Regions from separate parts of the Altererythrobacter sp. Z27 genome, predicted to be linked through region 1. Evidence: predicted binding sites of a transcription regulator. Region 1 holds the regulator's gene; each other region holds the start of a gene.
What was found. The regulator LexA, encoded in region 1, represses DNA repair genes until DNA is damaged. The targets are predictions, from matches to a motif close to GTTCCNCNCTTGTTCT.
Positions count from the first base shown of each region.

Region 2: a site for LexA is predicted at 1,869-1,884, ahead of ACUJ47_RS11085 (ribonucleoside-diphosphate reductase subunit alpha). Genes of this name have one in related genera too.
Region 3: a site for LexA is predicted at 1,700-1,715, ahead of recA (recombinase RecA). Genes of this name have one in related genera too.
Region 4: a site for LexA is predicted at 1,420-1,435, ahead of ACUJ47_RS11110 (Panacea domain-containing protein). Genes of this name have one in related genera too.

Region 1 is NZ_JBQYMC010000001.1:754,320-757,770, reverse strand. It holds gene ACUJ47_RS03765 (ComEC/Rec2 family competence protein) at 1-1,619, shown strand, start outside; gene lexA (transcriptional repressor LexA) at 1,674-2,363, opposite strand; gene ACUJ47_RS03755 (molybdopterin molybdotransferase MoeA) at 2,451-3,451, opposite strand, start outside.
Region 2 is NZ_JBQYMC010000001.1:2,275,933-2,279,383, forward strand. It holds gene ACUJ47_RS11075 (alpha/beta fold hydrolase) at 1-492, shown strand, start outside; gene ACUJ47_RS11080 (energy transducer TonB family protein) at 820-1,329, shown strand; gene ACUJ47_RS11085 (ribonucleoside-diphosphate reductase subunit alpha) at 2,093-3,451, shown strand, end outside.
Region 3 is NZ_JBQYMC010000001.1:980,048-983,498, forward strand. It holds gene ACUJ47_RS04815 (class I SAM-dependent methyltransferase) at 1-349, opposite strand, end outside; gene recA (recombinase RecA) at 551-1,615, opposite strand; gene ACUJ47_RS04825 (DUF4139 domain-containing protein) at 1,768-3,354, opposite strand; gene ACUJ47_RS04830 (DUF4139 domain-containing protein) at 3,368-3,451, opposite strand, start outside.
Region 4 is NZ_JBQYMC010000001.1:2,282,164-2,285,614, reverse strand. It holds gene ACUJ47_RS11115 (hypothetical protein) at 108-875, opposite strand; gene ACUJ47_RS11110 (Panacea domain-containing protein) at 878-1,363, opposite strand; gene ACUJ47_RS11105 (ribonucleotide-diphosphate reductase subunit beta) at 1,487-2,551, opposite strand; gene ACUJ47_RS11100 (GGDEF domain-containing protein) at 2,854-3,451, shown strand, end outside.

The DNA.
Region 1 (3,451 bases):
CGAGGTTGATGCCACCTGCCCCGCCGATGCTTCCGGGAAGTTACGATTTCGCGCGAGCGGCCTGGTTCCAGGGCCTTTCTGCAACCGGCAGTGCGATGGGGGCCATCGAGGTCGTGCAGCCGGCACCCCCAGAGGAGGGCGGGTTGGCGTCTGTCCAGCGTGCGCTGTCCGGGCATGTTCGAAGCCACCTTTCCGGTGCTCCCGGGAGTATTGCCGCAGCGTTTGCAAGCGGGGACCGGGGCGCGATCGCCGTGGCCGATGAAGATGCGATGCGCGATGCCGGGCTCACCCATCTGCTTTCAATCAGCGGCCTGCATGTGAGCGCGGTGATTGGCGGTGCCTATTTGCTGGCGCTGAAGCTTCTTGCCCTGTGGCCGGCGCTCGCGTTGAGGGTGCGCCTGCCCATCGCGGCGGCTGCAATCGGAGCGCTGGCGGGGATCGGCTATACTTTGCTGACAGGTGCCGAAGTGCCAACAGTACGGAGCTGTATCGCCGCATTGCTGGTGCTCGTTGCCCTTGCGTTGGGGCGTGATCCGCTGTCCTTGCGGATGATTGCCCTGGCCGGATTTGCAGTGATGCTGGTTTGGCCGGAGGCGCTTGTAGGTCCCAGTTTCCAGATGAGTTTTGCCGCGGTGATCGCAATCGTTGCTCTGCACAACAGTGCCCCGGTGAAGGCATTTCTCGCGCCGCGCGAAGAGGGTTGGCTGGCCTGGGTAGGGCGACGAGGGGGAATGCTCCTCGTTACAGGGCTGGTGATCGAGATCGCCCTGATGCCGATCGTGCTGTTCCATTTCCATCGTGCAGGGGTCTATGGCGCCTTTGCCAACGTTGTCGCGATCCCGCTGGTAACCTTCATCACCATGCCGCTGATCGCGATTGCCCTGCTGTTCGACCTAGTGGGGCTGGGTGCGCCGCTGTGGTGGCTCGTTGGCCAATCGCTCGAACTGCTCCTCGCGATAGCGCATTGGACCGCTGCGCAACCGGGGGCGGTCAAGCTGATGCCGCAGATGGGCGGGCTTACGTTCGCCATGTTCATAGCGGGCGGGTTGTGGCTGGCGCTCTGGAAAGGCAAGCGGCGGTTGCTGGGACTGGTTCCCGCTGCCATCGCGACCGCTTTCTTCGTCGCCACCCCAGTGCCCGACGTCCTGATCTCAGGCGACGGACGACATGTCGGGATCACGGTGCCCGGCAAGGATGGTGAGGGGACGCGACTTGTCACCCTGCGTGACAGCCGTTCGAGTTACACGCGCGACAATCTGCTGGAACTGGTTGGCGTGGAGGCCGAGCCCGTCCTGCTCGCCGACTGGCCGGGCGCGCGTTGCAGCGCGGACTTTTGCGTTGCCTCGATCGAGCGGGGAGGGCGCAGTTGGAGCCTGTTGCTCGCCCGAAACAAGTTGCAGATCGAAGAGCGCGCGCTGGCCGCAGCATGCGAGCGGGCGGATATCGTAGTGGCCGACCGATGGCTTCCCCGATCATGCCGACCCCGCTGGCTCAAGGCCGACCGGCGCTTCCTGCAGCGCTCTGGCGGCATCGCGATCGTGCTCGAAGACGAGGCAATCCGGAGGGTCGCAGACCATCAGGGTGAGCATGGATGGTGGCGCGCCGGGCGTCGGGACTAGCCGGGGAGCTAGCTGACAAATTGGGGGACAGTGCCCGGCGCGCAATCACGTCAATCAGTGGTAACGGCGCAGCAGGCCCGCGAGCTTGCCCTGAACCACCACTTCGTCAGGCCGATAGACCTGCGGCTCGTAGGCCCCGTTGGCAGGATCGAGCTGGATCATCCCGTTCACGCGGCGCAGGTACTTGAGCGTCGCTTCCTCGTTGCGCACCAGCGCGACCACGATCTCGCCGTCGCGCGCGGTGTCGGTGCGGCGCACCAGCGCATAGTCGCCGTCGAAAATGCCCGCTTCCACCATCGAGTCGCCCGATACTTCGAGCGCGTAATGCTCGCCCGGGCCCAGCAAAGCGGCAGGAACCGGCATGCTAGCCTGCCCTTCGAGCGCTTCGATCGGCGCGCCGGCGGCAATGCGGCCATGCAGCGGGATCTCGATCACGTCATTGGCAGGTTCGCGCATGGCGGGCGGCGCTGAACGCGCAACCGACACGGGATCGTTGGCAGGTGCGCTGCGCTTGGCGGCAGGCACGGCATCTTCCGGCATACGTATCACTTCGAGCGCCCGCGCCCGATTGGCCAGGCGGCGAATGAAGCCACGCTCCTCCAAAGCGGAAATCAGCCGGTGCACGCCTGACTTGCTCTTGAGATCGAGCGCTTCCTTCATTTCCTCGAAAGAAGGCGAGATGCCCGTTTCCTCAAGCCGCTGCTGAATGAAACGGATGAGTTCGTGCTGCTTGGCAGTCAGCATGGCGAAAACCTCCCTTGGCCGCCTGTTCCACGTCCACCGGAACATGGTGAACGAATGTAGAACAATTAGGCAACCCGATTCGCCAAGTCAAGCAATTCCGCCATTTTCCAACAGGTATGCCGGAACAGATGTTCCCGCTTCGATCCGCTCACTCCCGGCAGGCCGGTCGATCAGGCAGTTTGCGGCGGCAAGCGACGCGAGGGCGGAGGAATCCTGCGAATCGACCGGCGTTGCCTTTGCGCCATCCCACACAGCGCGCAGGAATTCGCGCCGGCCGCCAATGGCAGGCAATTCGCTTCCGGACACCAGCATCGCCTTGCGCGGAAGCGGCATGGAGGCGCCCATTGCCGCACGCACCAGCGGCAGCACGAAGTGGAAGCAAGTGACGAAGCTCGACACCGGATTGCCGGGCAGGCCAAGGATCACCTGCGAACCGCGCGTCGCGACCATAACCGGCTTCCCCGGCTTCATCGCGACCTTCCAGAAATCGATCCGGGCGCCCCAAGCTTCGAGCGCCGGGCGGATCAAATCATGATCGCCAACCGAGGCGCCGCCGGAGGTGACAAGGATATCCGCGCCTTCCGCATTCTTCAGGGCAGCTGCCAGCGCCTCAGCATCGTCCGCCACCGGTCCGATCCGCAGCACTTCGCAGCCAAGCGCGCCCAGCATGGCCGCGATCATCGCCCCATTGCTCGCTGGAATCTGGTGATCGCCGCAATTGGCTGGATCGACTGCCAGTTCGTCGCCGCTGTCGAGCACGGCCACGCGCGGCGCACGGCGGACCGGAAGCTCGCCATGCCCAGCACTAATCGCCAGCGCGAGCTGCGCCGGGCCGATCCGTGTTCCTGCGGCGAGCACCTTGCCGCCCTCTGCGAAGTCGAAACCGCGCTTGCGGACATGCTGGCCGGGAAGGGGATTTTCCGAGGTCGTGACGAGATCGGGCTGAAGCAGTTCTGCGTCTTCGCGGATCAGCACGCGGTCGGCACCTGCGGGCATATGCGCCCCGGTCGAAATGCGTACGCATTGGCCCCACATCAACTTGCCGCTGAAAGGAGCACCCGCGCGGCTTTCGCCGACGATCCGCCAAC
Region 2 (3,451 bases), 1.5 Mb from region 1:
CTGCACAGCCTCACCTCGATCTTCTCGACCACGGGCAATCGCAAGCTGCCGCAGGCGGACAGGAAGGCGATCGAGCCGCTCACCACGCCGCCGCCATCGATGGAAGAGGCGGACCTGGTGGCGCATGGCATGCGCGTTTCGACCGCGATCGGCAGCCCCGGCTATCGCCCCGATCCCGAAGCCCAGCGCCAGCGGGTGATCGAGAACGTTCGCCGCTCGGTCTATCCGCAAGGGCTCCAGCGCCAGCTCGCCGCGATCATCCACGATGGCGACCGGACCGAACGGCTCAAGCGGGTAAAGGCGCCCACGCTGGTGCTGCATGGCGAGGACGATCCGCTGGTCAAGGTCGAGGGCGGTCGCGCCACCGCTGCGGCGATCTCCGGCGCCAAGCTCAAGACCTTCCCCGGCTGGGGGCACGACCTGCCGCTGGAACTGGTCGATACGATCGCCGATGCGATCGCCGAGCACGCCCGCGCGGCGCATCCGGCCTAGCGCCGATACGCCTGCGGCAAGCCATTTCGAGTCGCTTGCCGGGGGGCGAACGATTGTTGCCTCGCCGGGCAAATCGCAGGCCTGCACCGCCAAGAAAATTAGCCGCGCCCGCAAGGAGCGGCATGGTTTTGTATGAAGGCGACATGCTTTCAGGACTCGTTTGACAGCACCTGCAATCGGCGTATTTTCGCGGGCAGGACGACGCATGTGCCCGCAGGCTTACGGCGCCCCGATCGACCAACGACCGTCATCGCTGAATAACAACAGTCGCACTTAGTGCGGTACCCTCTGCGGCCGATCATCTTTTTCGCTCGAAAGGATGATCCCATGAATACACTTCTCAAACTCAGTCTCGCCACGGCCCTTGCAGGCGTGGCCGTCGCCTCCCCGCTTGCCTCGCAGGAAATCAGGGTGGTCCCCACTGCCGACGGCACCCAGCGCTTCATTTCCGATGTCTCGCACGATCTCGATCAGGAACTCGGCATGATCGACCTCGACAATTGGCGCTTCCGCGGCGGCTTCGCCCAGGTCCGCTTCCAGGTCGACCCGGAAGGGCGGGCGGAAAACGTCACGCTTTATCGCAAGTCGGGCGACCGGCAGGTCGATCGCACTGCGCTGAGAGCAGTCGAGCGGCTCGATTCGATCGGTGAACTGCCCGCCGGCTATCCCGACGACCAGGTGATCCAGGCGAATATCGTCCTGGCGCGCAGCGAATCGCAAATGGCCAGCCTCAACAAGCGGCTCCGCCGGGTCGAGGAAGCGCGCATCGCCGAAGCGGCGGGCAAGCCCGGCGCGCCGGTGCTGGCGCTGTCGATCGTGGTGAACTCCCCTTCCTGACTCATTGAGTGAGTCGGGACGCCTTGGCGTCGCGCTGCCCAGTCTGCGGGTGGGGAGCGCGGCGCCAATGTGGCGTCAGGCGGCGCATGATCGGCTGGCCTTGCGCGGCTTCAAGCGCACTTTCCGGATTCGAAAATTGCGCTGCGGGATTCGATTGATTCACAACCCCCGGCGGTCCTTTTTGCCCGCAAAAATTTTTTCACGGATTCATTTTTGGGGTTGCGCGGGCCGCGACCCAAGGATTTCCCGCGCGTCGCGGCGTTGCAGCATGGCAATACACCCCCGCGCGAGCCCTCCGGCCCACAGTAAATACGAATTTACCCTCTTGCACCGGACCCTCCTCTGATTCAGTATCTAGTGGTTGAGGCTGCGGGGGCACCCACAAGACCTAGTTTTTCCGAGCGCAGGCACCATCTCTGCGCCTGAGGGAAAGAGTCGGTCGATTCACGGCAATCCCGCGCCCTCTCTGTGGGCAAAAAAGGGAAAACTAATTCCCCCGAAGGCCTTCGGAATTGCTAGGTGGGGATGACCCGCCGAATCGAACACATGCGGAACATCGCCTGCAAAAAGGGGTGGCCGCGGGGAACGTAGAAACGCGAAGCGAGAAGCGGGGCAAATGATGGATTTCAGGACGGGCGACGAGGCAGCAATGGGTTTGGAACAAGAGACGGAAGGCGCTCTCGAAACCGAAACCAGGCAGCCCAGGAGCAAGCGCCAGTCCCCGCAGGCACAGGATGCCCCGGAAGCGAACAAGGCAGTTGCAATGGAAAGCGAAGACAAGGGAACCGAAGCGCTGGTGGCTGAAAAGGCCGGGGAAGCGCTCGCCGGCGCCATGGCGGCGGTGGCGAAGTCGGCTGCCGAAATCGACAGCAAGAAGGTCAATGATCGTCGCTTCATCATCGTGACCGATTCCAGCCGCGATGCGCTGCTGACCGAATTCGGCAAGGAAACGCTGACCGACCGCTACCTGCTGCCCGGCGAAGACTACCAGGACCTGTTCGCCCGCGTCGCCGATGCCTATGCCGATGACCAGGAGCATGCCCAGCGGCTCTATGACTACATCTCTAAGCTGTGGTTCATGCCTGCGACCCCTGTGCTGTCGAATGGCGGCACCAATCGTGGCCTGCCGATCAGCTGCTACCTCAATTCGGTGTCGGACAGCCTCGAAGGCATCGTCGGCACATGGAACGAGAACGTCTGGCTGGCCTCGAAGGGCGGCGGCATCGGCACCTATTGGGGCAATGTTCGCGGGATCGGCGAGCCGGTTGGCCTCAACGGCAAGACCAGCGGCATCATCCCCTTCGTGCGCGTGATGGATTCGCTCACGCTGGCGATTTCGCAAGGCTCGCTGCGGCGCGGTTCGGCCGCCTGCTACATCGACATCAGCCACCCCGAGATCGAGGAGTTCCTCGAGATCCGCAAACCTTCGGGTGACTTCAACCGCAAGGCGCTGAACCTGCACCATGGCGTGCTGGTGACCGACGAGTTCATGGAAGCGGTGCGCAATGGCGACGAGTTCGAACTCAAGTCGCCGCGCGACGGCAGTGTGCGCGGCAAGGTCGATGCGCGCAGCCTGTTCCAGAAGCTGGTCGAAACCCGCCTCGCCACGGGCGAGCCCTATATCGTATTCTCCGACACAGTGAACCGGATGATGCCCAAGCATCACCGCGACCTGGGGCTCAAGGTCTCGACCTCGAACCTGTGCTCGGAAATCACCCTGCCGACCGGCATCGACCACTTGGGCAACGATCGCACCGCTGTGTGCTGCCTCTCGTCGCTCAACCTCGAGACGTGGGAAGAGTGGAACGGTGACAAGCGCTTCATCGAGGACGTGATGCACTTCCTCGACAACGTGCTGCAGGACTATATCGACCGCGCGCCCGACGAGATGGCCCGCGCCAAATATTCCGCCAGCCGCGAACGTTCGGTCGGCCTCGGCGTGATGGGTTTCCATTCCTTCCTGCAGATGAAGCAGATCGGCTTCGAAAGCCCGATGGCCAAGGTGTGGAACCTTAAGATGTTCAAGCACATCGCGGCCAAGGCGTCCGAAGCCTCGATGCTGCTGGCGCAGGAACGCGGCGCATGCCCCGATGCCGAAGACATGGGCGTGATGGAACGCTTC
Region 3 (3,451 bases), 230 kb from region 1:
GCGACATGAGCAGGTCTGGCCGGGCACCGGCATCAGGCTGCCATGCAGCCGCATCGGCAAGCTCGAAGCGCAAGTTGGGCGCATCGCCAGCGCGTTCGCGCGCCACGTCGACCAGATCGGGCGAAACGTCGACCCCGATCACTTGGGCTGCAGGACGTTGCTTTGCCACCTTGAGCGAAAGTTCCCCGGCCCCGCATCCGATATCGAGCGCGCTAGTGAATTCCAGCTCGAGGATGCGCCGTTCGAGTTCGGCAGTGAGATGCGAGAAGCTGCGATCGGTTCGCTGCCATTCATGCGCCCAGGATTTCCCCACGCGCCCTTGCCACTCCTGTGCATCCATTCCCGCCATGTCGAATCCCACTCCATCGCTTTGACGCCGCCCGGGTCTTGCCGGTGCCGCCGCGCGAGCCATGCGCGCTGGAATGGCTGATTGCAACATGATGGTGCAGACAGCGAAAAACCGGCGCAGCCTATCAGGGGGAGAGGCGCACGCCGGCTTTCCGGGTTTCCGGGCGCCGGTCCGACAGGACCGCCTGCGCCCGCTTGAGGGTCAGTCTTCTGGGTCCGCGTCCGGGCCCGTCATCATCTCCTCGGCGACCTTGTCGGTTTGGCTGCGAATGGCAGCTTCCAACTTGTCGCAAAGCTCGGGATTGTCCTTGAGGTATTGCTTGGCATTCTCGCGGCCCTGGCCGATCCGGATACTGTCATAGGAGAACCAGCTGCCGGACTTCTCGACCAGCCCTGCCTTGACGCCCAGGTCGAGGATCTCGCCGATCTTCGAAATGCCTTCGCCATACATGATGTCGAATTCGACCTGCTTGAACGGAGGGGCGACCTTGTTCTTGACCACCTTCACGCGAGTGGTGTTGCCGACGATGTCGTCGCGGTCCTTGATCTGGCCGGTACGGCGGATGTCGAGACGGACCGAAGCGTAGAACTTGAGCGCATTGCCGCCGGTCGTGGTTTCGGGATTACCGTACATCACGCCAATCTTCATGCGCAGCTGGTTGATGAAGATCACCATGCACTTCGAACGGCTGATCGAACCCGTCAGCTTGCGTAGCGACTGCGACATCAAGCGAGCCTGCAGGCCGACATGGCTGTCGCCCATCTCGCCTTCGATTTCGGCCCGCGGCACCAGGGCAGCGACCGAGTCCACCACCAGCACGTCGATTGCATTCGAGCGCACCAGCGTGTCGGTGATTTCGAGCGCCTGTTCGCCCGTATCGGGCTGCGACACGATCAATTCGTCAATGTCGACGCCCAGCGCCTTGGCATAGACCGGGTCGAGCGCGTGTTCGGCGTCGACAAAGGCAGCAGTGCCGCCGGCCTTCTGCGCTTCAGCGATGACATGCAGCGCCAGCGTGGTCTTGCCCGAACTCTCGGGGCCGTAGACTTCGATCACGCGGCCCTTGGGCAGGCCGCCAATACCCAGCGCAATGTCGAGGCCGAGCGAGCCGGTCGAAATCGATTCGACATTCATCGCTTCCTTCGAGCCCAGCTTCATCGCCGAGCCCTTGCCAAAGGCCCGGTCAATCTGGGCAAGCGCGGCTTCGAGCGCCTTCTGACGATCCACGGATGACTCCTTTTCAACCAGTTTCAGATTCGTCGCCATCGCATGGCCTCCCTTGCTTGCCTAGGGCCGATAGCCGGTTATCGACTGCCCTGTTGGGAAGCTATGTATCTGGTTTGTTCCACAAGAACAAGTAGGGAACGAAATTTTTTGTCACAACACCGCTAAGGCCGAAAAAACCAACATTACGAGCGTCAGTCCAGATCACGGACCCAAAACCTCATCTCGGAAGTTCCCCCAGCCGCGACACGCACGGTCACTACGTGCGTGCCATTGCGCACTCTTGCCCCACGTGCCTTTTTTACCTGCCAGCCGGCACTGCTGCCGATTTGAAGTTCGACCTCGATCGAATTTCTTCCCGCATTGGTTAGCACCGCGCGCACTTCCTGCCAGTCGTTCTCGTCAGGCCCCATGTCCTGGGACGATCCCGTGCCTGCACATTGGCCAAAAACGTGGGAGCTTCGACCCAGTCGGATTTCGACCTCTTCGCCAACAGCATAATCGCGCAGGCCGCTTTCGCCGATCAGCAGCTCACCCGCCGAAGACGGTTCGAACACTGTCGCGCCGCCGCGAGGCAATGACGCGCCGAGGCCCAGCTTTTCTTCGTTCTCAACCCGGTAAAGCAGGCTGACGGGGCGGGAATCCTGGTCTTCATCAAACCGGCCGTAAACATCGCAATAGGCTTCTTTGATCAATTCGCCGCGCACCCGGTCCTTGTCGAGAAAGGCGACCTGCTTCATCCCCTTAGCCCGTACGGTAACCGGCTCCGGCACGCGAAACAGCTTGAAGTCGCCGAGATTTTCCTCGCTCGCGATCATCGCGACTGGCGACGCGGAATCGAACTCCTGGGCGCGGAGGCGAGAGCCACTGAGCACGATCTCGGCGGTCGGGGCCGAAAGCATTAGCGTCTCCGGTACATCAATTTGCCCAGGATAGGTTCCTTCAGCGGTGTTTCCTATGGGCCAACATTCCAGCCGCAGCGGCGCGCCGCGCGGAGGCTCAGCCAGATCCTCGAAGTCAGATTCGATATTAAGCGTGCCGGCAACCACCGACAATTCGGCATTTTCGAAGCTCTGCGCATTGTCATTCACCAATGTCAGCCAGCTTCGCATGCGCATGTCACGGCGCCCGCCTGCCTTGCCGTCATGCAGCGTCGCGACATAATGCGCGCGCCAGTCGAAGCCCCAGGCGAGATAGGTCAACGTGACGGTGTAAGTGCCGCCGGTCTCGTCGCGCGCGTCGATGGTAAACACCGGTTCCGCTGACAGTCCCGCCGGTACGCGGTCGAAACCGAGCCGCTCGGGCAGCCCGGAGCAACGCACCGCTTCGTAGCCCTGCGCCGTTTGCAGGACGAGGCCGCCATCGGCACGGGTGCGGACAACTGCCTGCTCGCTCAGTTCGGCACCCGTTGCCGGATTTGTGCGCGTGATGGTGACCCGATTCCCCAGCGTACCATCGATCAGAGCAGCAGGGGAAAGCAGCGCAGCATTGCGGTTCTTCTCTATCACTCCTCCGGGCAGGCCCGAAACCATGGCCGAGACTGCGATCATCCCCTCGGCTACGCCCGTGAAGCGGATGGTTGATTCCCCCGGTGGCAAGGTGACAGTTCGGGTCTCGCTGACGAGGCCAAAACCTTTCGGTCGGTTGGGATCGAAATCATACTGGCTGGGATCGCGATAGATCGTTACCGCAAGCCTTTCCGGCGCGGAGGCATCGACCACCTCATGCGCGGCCAACGGAATGCTGAACAGCGCCAGCATCGCGACTAACGTGGCGCTCAACCAGCGCATCATATCAATACCGCGTGGCGTAGGTCACACGCACGACGCGCTCGCCATTGGCGGGCACGGTTATGACATATTCTCGCTTGTCCGCGTT
Region 4 (3,451 bases), 1.5 Mb from region 1:
GTGGGACGCCGAGCGGGTTCGGGAGGTGACGAGCGGTGCGCACGCCCAAGCGCTATCACGCGCGCGCGGCTGTAGGAAAGCGGGGCGGCGGTGTAGCGCTCGCTTAACTAGTCTACTGGAGGAAGGCGCAAGTCCAAGCTTGGCTGTCGGTGATCGCGCTCAGCCACTGGTTCATCTCGAAATTCGCTGGCTTTCGAACGGAGCCAATTGTCGATGATTGGATAGGCCTGCTCTCGGGCAGACAGAAACAATTCCATCTGGTTTCTAAGTTGGACTTCAGACAAGAGATCATAGTCTCCGCGGTGCCAAACTTCCGGAACGCGAACTCCATCAACTTCAGGAAGGAAGACGATCTCAGCATCGCTCGACTGGAAGTCGGTCAATGAGAAGATTGCATCTTCGAGAATGGTCATGAGGAGCCTTCGCTGAAAGTCGTCAAGCGGCACCGACTTCCAACCAAAAACAAATGTAGGGCGAAACTCACCATCCTCTCGCGAAACCAAGGTTGGCCTCACCGGCACAAACAGTTCTCTGCCAATCGCAAAGTTGGTCGTGAAATCAGAAAAGGCCGGCACACCTTCGTACCGTCGATGCTCCGCATAAATGCAGAAGGCATCGACGAACTCAATTACCGCCTTTCTTGAAGGAGAGTTCTTGAGTCTGCGCGCCGCCCTCTTCGCATTGTCGGCATTCGACCATCCAAGCACCAAATCGCGGATGATCTTTATTCCTTCGCTGTAGGAGACAGTCGGCATGCCCTTCGCGAACGCCACATATGCCTTCAACGTCTTCCGAAGATCATCAAAGTTGTATCGTACAAAATTTGGAGCAGCGGGAATGCTGTCCAACTTTCTAAAAATGCTCTTTGGGCTCATGCTCATTGCCTTGTTTCTCGCTGGTAAGATTGCCTGATCAGTTCGTCTGAAATCCGCATTCCGGGATTCGCCCTTCCGGAATGCTGCCAAACTTGATCCCACGGTCCTCCAACTACGTGAGAAAGTGCCCGCAAATGAGCTGCTGAAAATCCGATATAACGGTCAATCAGTTCATTGAGGCGATCCTGTTCCTCGGTCCCAAATTGAGCAGTAGCCTCCTCCACCTCTCCTGACAGGGGGCTGACTCGCGTCGCCCTACCTTTGATCGGGCCGTCTCCCCACCTCTTGAATTCTTGATAAAGCTCTCGAAAAACTGGGCCGTGTTGCCATGCCTCAATCTTGGCACTGACAAGTGGCTCTCCTTCCTCGAGCATGTAATCACAATGCACGAAGTATACGATCTTATTGATCGCCATGTTGGTGATGTCGATCTCTCGTAGTTCGGCCCTAGCCAAAACCTTATTGGCAATGACGCGCACGTCGATCATCTCTGCCTCGAGTCCGCGAGGTGGGGCGTGGCCAGCAACGAAAGAGAATCGAATAAGTTCCACATATGTTCCGTAGCTGATTTAGCGCGCTTTCGACAGCCGCACTAAATCAACTTTCCCCAACTACTCCGCCGCTTGCGTCCCTTCGCCTGCATCGCCGAACAGGCCCGGCCCGTCATCCTCGGCAGCGGCGCCTTCGTTCGCGGCCTTGGCCTTCTGGCGCTTGTCGAAGCTGGCCCACACGTCGTTCCAATTGCCCTTGGTCGCGGCCTTCGAATATTCGGTCGCGCGGGTTTCGAAGAAGTTGGCGTGCTCCACCCCGTTAAGCAGCGGCGCGAGCCACGGCAGCGGGTGGTCGTCCACCATGTAGATCGGCTGCAGGCCCAGCTGGCCCAGCCGCCAGTCCGCGATGTAGCGGATGTATTTCTTGATTTCCTTCGCGCTCATCCCGCTGACGGGGCCCATCTCGAAGGCGAGATCGATGAAATTGTCTTCCAGCCGCACCGTCTTCTGGCAGATGTCGATGATGTCTTCCTTCACCGCCTTGGTGTAGCAGTCACGCTCGCGCACGAATTCGTGGAACAGCCGCACGATGCCTTCGCAGTGGAGGCTTTCGTCGCGCACCGACCAGCTGACGATCTGGCCCATGCCCTTCATCTTGTTGAAGCGCGGGAAGTTCATCAGCATGGCGAAGCTGGCGAACAGCTGCATCCCTTCGGTGAAGCCGCCGAAGGCCGCCAGCGTGCGGGCGATATCCTCGTCCGTGTCCACGCCGAACTGTTGCAGGAAGTCGTGCTTGTCCTTCATTTCCTCATATTCGAGGAAGGCCGAATATTCGCTTTCGGGCATGCCGATCGTGTCGAGCAAATGCGAATAGGCGGCGATGTGCACCGTCTCCATGTTGGAGAAGGCGGTGAGCATCATCTTGATCTCGGTCGGCTTGAACACGCGGCCATACTTGTCGTGGTAGCAATCCTGCACCTCGACGTCGGCCTGGGTGAAGAAACGGAAGATCTGCGTGAGCAAATTGCGCTCGTGCTCGGAAATCTTCTGCGCCCAGTCGCGGCAATCCTCGCCCAGGGGAACTTCCTCGGGCATCCAGTGGATCTGCTGCTGGCGTTTCCAGAACTCGTAGGCCCAGGGGTATTCGAACGGCTTGTAGGTCTTGCGGGCTTCGAGCAACGACATCTGGTGGTCTCCGTGAATCAGCGCGAATTTCCAATATAGGGAATCATGGCGGCAATTCGAAGGCAAGCAGGGGTGTTTTGGCGGGGATAAGCCGTGCTTTTTTCGAGTCGGGCCGAAGCGCGGATTCGTCGCCCGGCATGCGCCGCAGGGCTGCGTGATTCGGGTGATTCGCATCCCTTATATCGGCGTTAACCTTTTTCGCGCGGCCGAAGGGTGGCGTTAACCATCGTGACCCGCAGAAAACCGCAAAAAATAGTGCTTTAGGAGATACTTAACGGGATTTCGGCTAACTTTTAGGGGCTATGTCGCAAGAACCCTCTCCTCACTCTTTCGCCCTGCGCGAAGAGATCGATTTGGCGCTCGCCACCCGCAGCGATTATGCTGCGTGGTCGCCCGCGCTCAAGGCGCTGGAGGAGGAATATTCGCGCAACCGGGTCTATGAAGGCCTGCGGTTCCAGATTCTCTTCGCGCTCGCCATCAGCCTGTGCGCCCTGCTGTTCGATGCCTTCGCCCTTCCGGACATGATCCATGTGGCACTGCTGTGGCGGTCGGCGACGATCGTGCCGCTGGCGGTGGCGGGCCTGTTCCTGCTGCGCAAGCACCAGGTCGGCCAGATGAAGCTGGTGGCGGCAGGCGCGCTGATCAGCATCGGCATGCTGGCGATGTACTTCGCCAGCTTCGTCACGTCCGAAGCGATGGCGCGCTATACGCTGGCGACCACTTTCCTGCTTGGCATTTCGTGCCTGGGGCTGGCGCTGCCGTTTCGCCCCGATGAGCTAAAACGCTATGCGCTGGCCTTTGCGCTCGCCACCTCGGCAGTGGCAATGTGGCCCCATGCGCTGCCGCCGCTGGAGCTGGGTCTTTACATCGTGATAACCTCGCTGGTGGGCATCCCCGCCT